One region of the Alteromonas sp. PRIM-21 genome, then DNA from elsewhere that is predicted to be linked to it. Evidence: predicted binding sites of a transcription regulator. Region 1 holds the regulator's gene; each other region holds the start of a gene.

Region 1 (3,131 bases):
AGCTTATTAGCTACACACCGGCTCATTACAATGAACGTGACGCATGGGTATATCTTCTTAACCTATTGGCTAATCGCATAAATGTTACCGGAAACGATATACTTAGCTCACAAGGTGCCGTTGCATTAGTTGGGCCTACTGGTACAGGTAAAACAACTACGGTTGCAAAGTTGGCCGCCCGCTACGCGCAGAAATATGGTGCAGAATCGGTGGCTATGATTACTATCGATACGTATAGAATTGCAGCCTATGAGCAACTAGCGACATACGGAAAAATTATTGGCTGTACTGTGCGAAAAGCGCAAACTAGTGAAGAACTTGCAGATTTATTGTTCCAACTTCGTCATAAGCGACTAGTATTGATTGATACAGCAGGTTTTAGTCAGCGTGATAGTCGATTAATTAAGCAGATTAAGCAGTTCGACAATGGCCAAATGCCAAAAGTTAAAAAATATTTGGTAGCGCAAGCCAATACGCAATATCCGGCTTTGCAGAGAATCATTCAAGCGTATGACGATATTGAACTAAGTGGCTGTATTTTCACAAAGTTAGATGAGTGCTACTCTTTAGGAGAGGTACTTAGTGCAGCGGTTGAATACCAACTACCGGTTAGTTATGTCACCGATGGTCAAAAAGTGCCTGAAGACATTAAGATTGCAGAAGCGAAATCTTTGGTTTCCGCTGCTGCAAAGCTTTATAAAAAGTACGGTTTGAATCATACTAGTGGTAACAACGCAATTAAAACAGCATAAGCAGTATGATTGACGATCAAGCGAGTAGCTTAAGAAAAATGAAGCAATCACGGTTAATCAAAGTAATCGCCGTCACTGGTGGTAAAGGTGGCGTAGGTAAAACAAACATTACACTTAACACTGCTATCGCCATGGCGAAGCAGGGCAAGCGTGTAATGGTTCTTGACGCGGACCTAGGTCTTGCAAACGTAGATGTGATGCTAGGCCTGCGAGTTGAGAAAAACCTATCTCACGTACTCTCTGGCGAGTGCACGTTGGACGAGGTTTTAGTAACCGGCCCCCACGGTATTAAGATTGCTCCCGCCACATCTGGTACGCAGTCAATGGCGGAACTCTCACCCACACAGCACGCTGGCCTAATAAGAGCGTTTAGCGAGCTGCGTTCTCAAATAGACGTACTAATAGTCGACACCGCTGCTGGCATTTCAGATATGGTACTAAGCTTTTCTAAAGCCTCCCAAGATATCATGGTGGTGGTTTGCGATGAGCCAACATCACTAACTGATGCGTATGCGCTGATAAAAATCCTTAACCGTGAGCACGGTGTTTTTCGCTTCAAAGTTGTAGCCAATATGGTTCGCGATGTGCGAGAAGGTCAGGAATTATTTAGCAAATTAAGCAAAGTGACAGGGCGTTTTCTTGATGTTGCACTAGAATTAGTGGCGACGGTGCCATTTGACGAAAATATTCGCAAAGCAGTGCGTAAGCAAACAGCTATTGTTGATGCTTTTCCAGGCTCTCCTGCAGCCGTAGCGATAACTAAGCTAGCAAACAGGGCGCTTACTTGGCCTATTCCAGCGCAGCCTGGTGGCCACTTAGAATTTTTCATTGAACAATTAGTTGCAGAAAAAGCCGTAGGAAGTCAACGTTGAACAGCAAGGCAGCCGCTTATCAACAGCAAACAGATAAATCGCAGTTAGTCGAAAGACATGCGCCTCTGGTTAAGCGTATTGCGCACCATTTGATGGCGCGCCTGCCTGCGAGTGTACTTGTTGATGACCTTATCCAATCAGGCATGATTGGTTTGTTAGAGGCCGCTCGAAACTTTGATGGGTCGAAAGGCGCAAGCTTCGAAACCTTCGCAGGTATCCGCATTCGCGGTGCCATGCTGGACGAAATACGCAAAGGTGATTGGACGCCACGTTCTGTTCACCGAAATGGTCGCGCGATAACAGAAGCGATATCTCAGGTAGAGAGTGAAACTGGGCGCGACGCACGAGATTCCGATATTGCTGACAAGCTTAATGTGAGCTTGCAGGATTATCACCAGATGCTCAATGAAGTAAATGCCGGGAAGTTGGTGGGCATTGAAGATTTAGGTGTGTCGGAAGATGTGATCACTACCGAGCAAAGTCGAGGCAGTGATGCACCGTTAGAAGATTTAATGCAGGGCGCATTTCAAAAAGCGCTGGCCCATGCAATAACGACATTACCCGAGCGAGAAGCGATTGTTCTTTCACTTTACTATGATGAAGAACTAAACTTAAGAGAAATAGGCGAGGTTCTCGACGTAAGTGAGTCGAGAGTCAGTCAAATTCATAGTCAAGCCATGTTAAAACTCAAATCACGAATGAAGTCGTGGCAAGCTGACGAAGAATAGAAATTAAAAACAATTAACCCCTCAGTGGAGGCTATTTTGGACAAAAGCATGAAAATTCTCGTGGTCGATGACTTTTCAACCATGAGACGAATCATCAAAAACCTGCTTAAAGATTTGGGTTTTGCCAATATCCAGGAAGCGGATGACGGAAGCACCGCATTACCTATGTTACAACAAGGCGATTTCGACTTTGTTGTTACTGATTGGAACATGCCTGGTATGCAGGGTATAGATCTGCTCCGAGCGATTAGAGCCGATGACAAACTTAAGCATCTGCCAGTACTTATGGTGACCGCTGAAGCGAAGAAGGAACAGATCGTTGCCGCCGCCCAAGCGGGTGTGAATGGTTACGTTGTTAAACCTTTTACCGCGGCAACGCTTAAAGAAAAATTAGATAAAATATTCGAACGTTTAGGTTGATCCAGACGCTCACCAGATAAATGAGGTTTACTGGATGTCAACGAATGTAAACGTTCCAATATCGTTAGAAGAAGCAAAGCAGCTTGTCACTTTTCTTGAAGAAGGTGACAAGGCTTCAGCTAATGCACTACTTGAAGCCGTCTCAATGAAAGAAAACGTTGAGCTATTCGCTGAAGTAGGCAAGTTGACGCGTCAACTCCACGACGCATTAAACAACTTTCAAATAGACGACCGCATCAAAAATTTAGCTACAGACGATATCCCTGATGCTCAGTCCCGCCTTACCTACGTAATTGAAGAAACCGAAAAAGCTGCTAATACTACTATGGATGCCGTAGAGGCGAGCATGCCCATCGCTG
Region 2 (3,131 bases), on a different contig from region 1:
TTAAAAATCATCAGACCATTAAAAGTTAATGAACACAGGGTGCGAACGTGAGCCGACAAGAACAGAAACTAAAAACCCGCCAAAATATTATTCATGCTGCATTTTCATTGCTAGACGAAAATCGCAGTCTATCGGCAATTAGCTTGCGTGAAGTTGCCCGAGAGGCCGGTATTGCTCCCACGTCTTTTTATCGACACTTTAAAGATATGGACGAGTTGGGTCTAACGCTGGTGGATGAAGCGGGTTTGGCGCTTCGCCAGCTTATGCGTCAGGCTAGAAGGCGCATTGCTTCAGGTGGTGGCGTAATCCATACCTCTGTTGAAACCTTCATGGAGTTCATCGCGGCCAATACAAATGTATTTCGATTATTACTGCGAGAGCATACCGGTACGTCTTCGGCTTACCGACTTGCAGTATTCAGAGAAATTCAACATTTCATTGATGAACTTACTGACTACATTATCGAACAGCAAGGCGTAGAATACGCCTGCGCCCAGTTACAAGCCGATGCAATGGTAAGACTGGTATTTAGTGCCGGGGCTGAAGCATTAGAAGCAGATGATAAGCTTAGAAGTGAAATAGGCGAAAGAGTGAAAGCGCAACTTCGCTTTGTTCAAGTGGGCGCTACGCAAAAAGCCTAGCGCGGAAAAGAATTTACAGTATAAAGTGTTCTTCCAAATTATATTTCAGTGTGAGCTTTTTCCTTACTTACACGCAAATTAGCTTTTGCGTGTAAGTAGAACCCCAGCCTCAATGTGATGAGTGAATGGGAATTGATCGAAAAGCGCAGACTGCGCCACTTTATGAGTTTCGCTCAAAAGCTCAAGGTTCTGCGCCAAAGTTTCGGGGTTACATGAGATATATACAATATTATCGTAATCTTGAATCATTCTAAGTGAATCTTCATCTAATCCAGCTCTTGGAGGGTCGACCAATACAGTGGTGAAATTGTAAGTACTTAAATCTATGCCTTCTAAGCGACTAAACGTGCGCTGACCTTTCATAGCTTGAGTGAATTCTTCAGCGGCGAGTCTTACGATCTTCACATTATTAAGTTGATTTTGCTCAATGTTAAACTGAGCAGCCTGCACCGAAGGTTTAGCTATTTCGGTACCCACTACATTATCAAAGTGAAGGGCTAACGGTAGTGAAAAGTTGCCGGCACCACAATACATTTCCAGTAAATCGCCCGAGAGCGGCTTTACACAATCTAGAGCCCATTCAATCATTTTACAGTTCACTTCAGCGTTAGGCTGGGTAAAGCTGTTTTCTATATGTTTGAAAACGAATTCTCTACCGTTTACTGGTAAACGCTCAATCACAAAATCGTTGTCGATAATAAGCTTTTGCTTTCTAGCGCGACCAATGATGTTTACTTTGGGAAAGTGAGTCTCAAGTGTTGCTTTTAATTCTTTTGCAGCCACTTGCCATTCTTCATCTAATTGACGATGGTATAGAAGGCTTATAACAAGTTCGCCAGACAGTGCAGAAAGGTAATCGATTTGAAATAACTTTTTTCTTAGAGTTTCGTTCGGTCTTACTTCTTCAAGCAAAAGTCTCATCGCATCGTTTATTGTTTTACAAGCCGGAGGGAAACTATCTACGCGATATTTCTCTTTCGTTTCCTGGTTAAACATGATGTGAAATAAATCATCACCTTCATGCCATACTCTAAACTCTGCACGCATACGATAGTGCGTTGGCTGCGAGGGGAATACAGAAAGCTCTGGTGCATTGAATGGAGAAAGCAACGCGGTGAGACGATTTACTTTTTCGTCCAACTGATCTTGATAGCGTTGTTGTTCATTGGTGGTCATAAAATTCTCCATTCATTATTAAGGTCGCGAATTGTAGTCCCTTAAAAAATAACTGCAACAAGCGCTCCCGACTTCTTCATTATTAGTATGCATGATTGCCTAAATAGCTTTTAGAAAAAAATGCTGTATTAAAATTAAACAATATTGATTCTTTGCCGATAATAAGAATGAGGATAGTGAGGATCAAATTATGAACGTGGGTCAAATTAAAGCTTTTATGGGAGACCAAAAGGTTGATCAGAAAGCGGATCAAAAGGCAACGGTTCACCCGAATGAAGCGCTTAAAAAGCAGCTGCAGCAAGACGGATTGCAGCAAGCCGCTGAGTTCTCGAAGCAACAAGCGGCTTCAGTATCTGTTTCAAGTAGCCAGACGAGTATCGGCTTGCGCGTGGTAAGTAGCAATATTAATCAAGCGTTAGAAATAGATGGGCAAAAACCACAAGAAACGAAAGAGAAAAATCTTGAAGAAAAGTCGAACGGTTTATTCGATTTTGAAAAAGTAGCCCGAAACGTACTTAAGTTCGTGGGCAGCGTTATTCGCGGCGCAGCCGATGGAGGTGCCAGTGACGAAAAGCTGACCGGGCTATTTAGCCAAGCAAGAGAAGGAGTAAGCCGCGGTTTCGCAATGGCTGAAAAAGATCTCGCTGGGTTTATGAATGAAGAGATTGAGCAAGGTATAACTAAAAGCCGGGATCTTATTGATACGGGTATTAATGATCTAGAAACCGATATCTTTGGTCGCCAACAGCCTAATGCTGTTCAACTTTCATCCTTAGAAGCTTTAGCTGCATCGGACGAAAAAAGCGGTAGTTTGGTAATTCGTACTAAAGATGGTGATGAGGTGAGCTTTAGTTTTGAAAGCCTGCGATCTTTCCAGGCTTCTCAGCAACTCAATTTTCAAGCTCAGGCATCTCAAGATCTATCTGGCGGAAATGGTGAACAAAATGAAAATGGTTTTTCGGCGAGCTATTCCCAACAAGCGTCTTATCAATATTATGAAAGAAGCGGTATAAGCTTTTCATTAAAAGGAGAGCTTGATGAAGAGGAATTGAATTCGATAGCTGATCTAATTGGACAAGTACAGGATCTAGCCGACACCTTTTATAGTGGCGACATCGACAAGGCTTTCGAAGAAGCACTCAGTTTAGGCTTTGACGACAAAGAGTTGGTTGGTTACGCGCTACAACTAAATAGAACAACACAAACAGAAGTGCTAAAGACATATGAAAATATTCAGCACTATAACGAAGATAAAAGCGACAACGCGAAGTTCGGTAATGTGGTTAGTCCAATCGCTCAATATCTAGAGAAGAT
Region 3 (3,131 bases), on a different contig from region 1:
GTGTATTTGGTAACTTGCCTTACAACATTTCAACGCCGCTAATGTTCCACCTTTTTGATCATGCTCAGTGCATTGAAGACATGCACTTTATGCTTCAAAAAGAGGTGGTTAACAGGCTAGCAGCGGGCCCTGGCTCTAAGAACTACGGCAGGCTTTCTGTTATGGCCCAGTATTATTGCCACGTGATCCCTGTTTTGAATGTTCCGCCAGGTGCCTTCAAGCCACCTCCGAAAGTAGACTCGGCTGTTGTAAAACTAGTTCCACATCAAGCTCCACCCGTTGATGTTGAATCAGTAAACACGCTTGAGCGCGTTTGCGCACAGGCTTTTAATCAACGCCGAAAAACTATTCGTAACTCACTGAAAGACAGCTTAAGTGAGGAAGAAATCCGCGAGTTAGGGATAGATCCAACTTCTCGCGCAGAAGTGCTATCGCTTAACGACTTTGCCACTATAGCTAACGCTGTATCGGCAAAAGAGCACCAACAAGAGCAGTAAGTTCCTCTATGGATGTACTTGATATAAAGGTGCGGGTGAAAACCCGTCACCTTCCTGAGCACCTTCCCTCAGATTCCAAGCAATTTGCTTTCGCCTACCACATTACTATTGAAAACAATAGTGAGCATACCGTACAACTGCTTAGTCGCTACTGGAAGATAACCGACGCTAACGGTAAAACGTCAGAAGTAGAAGGTGATGGAGTGGTAGGAAAGCAGCCTATAATGAAAGCGGGTGAACATTTTGACTATACGAGCGGCGCAGTCATTGACACACCAGTTGGCAATATGGAAGGCTATTATGTAATGGAACTAGAAAGCGGCGAGCGCTTCCGCGTTCCTATAAACGTATTTCGCCTAGCTATTCCAAGCATTCTTCATTAAGGGTTTTATGTCTAAAGGTAATACCTACGTCATTGGCGATATTCAAGGCTGTTATGACGGCCTTCGCCGCGTATTGGATAAAGTAGAATTTGACGAGACAAACGACAAGCTGTTTGCTGTCGGCGATTTGGTTGCAAGAGGAGAAGATTCGCTAAGCACATTGCGTTTTCTGAAATCTCTTGGCAGCCAATTTAGTAGTGTTTTGGGTAACCACGATCTTCACTTACTTGCTGTTGTAAACGGTATTCGCAAAGCGAAAAAGTCAGACAAATTAGAGCCACTACTTTATGCGGCAGATTTAACAGAACTTGTCGACTGGTTGAGGCAGTTCCCGCTGGCAGCGAAGTTAGACGAACAATCAATAATGGTTCACGCTGGTCTTTATCCTCAATGGTCTATCGATGAGTGCGTTTCACTTAGTGATGAAGTTAGCAACATCCTTAAGTCCGATGATTACGCCACTTTTCTTTCAAAGATGTACGGTAATACACCTGACAAGTGGTCAGATAAACTTGAGGACGACGAGCGACTGCGCTTTATTGTAAATGCGTGTACGCGTATGCGGTTTGTTCATACAGATGGCACCCTCGACTTTGACAACAAGTCTCATCCTAGTACAGTTTCTAATAGTCCTAATAGCACCTTAAAGCCTTGGTTTGAAGTAGAAAATACAAAGCTCACAACGAGCCAGCGAGTAATTTTCGGACACTGGGCCGCCCTATCAGGTCATACAAATAACTCACAATTTGTTGGTTTAGATACTGGCTACGTGTGGGGGCAAAGTATGACGCTGTTGAATTTAGATACCTCAGCTTTGATTAGCGTTACAGCATAGAATCATTATTGTATACACGCCTATAGATACGAAACTTATCTGAGAAAGAACCCGCTTTTCCCGGCTTAACTGGTTGTACCAGTAATAACAATTAGACTTAAGTGCTAAATAAAATAAACATTAAGTCTTTGTAGCCGATACACTTACTTGTAAAAGTAACGATGATGTTTCGTTACCTGCTCAGCATTTAAGCAAGCATCACTTTATAAGTGCTATATTTTGTTAGCTGAGGCGGGTAATATCGTTAGGGATAAAAATAAAAAACACTCATCCAGGAGTTCCGATGAAAATAACGGTAGCCACACGCGTAATCGGGGGATTTGTAGCGATTAGCGCACTTCTAATCGTTATAAGTGTTGTCTCACTTTATAACCTCAATTCCATAGGCTCTGCAACAGAGGAAGTAAATGACGTTGCCTTGCCCACGGTGGCAGGCAGTAATGCACTAAAAGCAAGCTTCCTGAATATGGGTCGACTTACCTTCGAAAGCTACATAGAAGAAGATTTAAGTGATCTTAAGGACAAAAGAGCGTCATTTGACTCTGCCAAAGATACCTTTGAAAACGAGTACAATAAGCTAGCGCAGGCCGTTAGTAATGAGCCAGAGCTTAGAAACACGCTAAACAGTGTTCGCGAATCTTATGATGCGTACATCACTAATGTTGAGGCTATGTACAAAAATCACCAAATGTACCTCGACTTGCGCAACAATATACAAGACAAACTAGGTGATGCTGAAGATAACGCAGACGATGCCTCTACCTACCTTCTGGATTTTTCAGACCTAGACGCAGTTCAGCGCGATCCTAACCTCAGACGTGCTGCTGAGATTGGTGGTCAACTTGAAACTTCGCTTCTTTCGCTACTTACTGTTTCTTACGAATATATTAAAACTGAAACGCTAGTTCGCTCACAGACACTTGGCAACGAAGTTGACCTTGTAGTTGAAAAAGTAGTTACCCAGCTAAGCGAAATGGTTGAAGCAGCGGGCGGTCGTGATGACTCAGGTACACTTGATGATATTAACGACTTAGTAAATGACGCTATCAACGCCATAAAAGCCAACGACGGCGTAGTGCAGCTTCATGTGGATCGTTTAGAGCGTAGAAATGACGCTGAACAAGCACTTAATGCATCAGATTCAAATATCGCACAGGGTGTTGTCGCACTTGAAAACCTGCTGAATCTTGCTGATAAGAAAGCATCTCATATAGAAAATCAGGTGAACGGTGCCATTACAACAGGTAACACCTTTGTTATTGTTGTTGTTCTCATCTCTATTGCCGTAGCAGCCTTCATTGGCTACGTCACAGTGCGCGCTATTACACGCCCGCTTTATCGCGTGAACGAACTACTTACTGTTGCTTCATCGGGTGACCTTACTCATCGCCTAGACGATTCAGCGCAAGACGAGTT

The links. The regulator FliA, encoded in region 1, starts transcription of late flagellar genes. The targets are predictions, from matches to a motif close to CTAAAGNTNNNNNNNNNNNNGCCGATA.
Region 2: IW644_RS15770 (DUF5610 domain-containing protein) is a predicted target of FliA. The motif match lies at 1,952-1,978, and genes of this name have one in related genera.
Region 3: IW644_RS08640 (HAMP domain-containing methyl-accepting chemotaxis protein) is a predicted target of FliA. The motif match lies at 1,829-1,855, and genes of this name have one in related genera.

Annotation. Positions count from the first base shown of each region.
Region 1 covers NZ_JADOEK010000001.1:124,572-127,702, forward strand. Annotated here, with positions in the region: gene flhF (flagellar biosynthesis protein FlhF) at 1-752, shown strand, start outside; gene IW644_RS00480 (MinD/ParA family protein) at 758-1,624, shown strand; gene IW644_RS00485 (RNA polymerase sigma factor FliA) at 1,621-2,352, shown strand; gene cheY (chemotaxis response regulator CheY) at 2,389-2,772, shown strand; gene IW644_RS00495 (protein phosphatase CheZ) at 2,807-3,131, shown strand, end outside.
Region 2 covers NZ_JADOEK010000011.1:169,882-173,012, forward strand. Annotated here, with positions in the region: gene fabR (HTH-type transcriptional repressor FabR) at 48-641, shown strand; gene trmA (tRNA (uridine(54)-C5)-methyltransferase TrmA) at 720-1,817, opposite strand; gene IW644_RS15770 (DUF5610 domain-containing protein) at 2,008-3,131, shown strand, end outside.
Region 3 covers NZ_JADOEK010000004.1:200,917-204,047, reverse strand. Annotated here, with positions in the region: gene rsmA (16S rRNA (adenine(1518)-N(6)/adenine(1519)-N(6))-dimethyltransferase RsmA) at 1-497, shown strand, start outside; gene apaG (Co2+/Mg2+ efflux protein ApaG) at 506-880, shown strand; gene IW644_RS08645 (symmetrical bis(5'-nucleosyl)-tetraphosphatase) at 888-1,715, shown strand; gene IW644_RS08640 (HAMP domain-containing methyl-accepting chemotaxis protein) at 1,999-3,131, shown strand, end outside.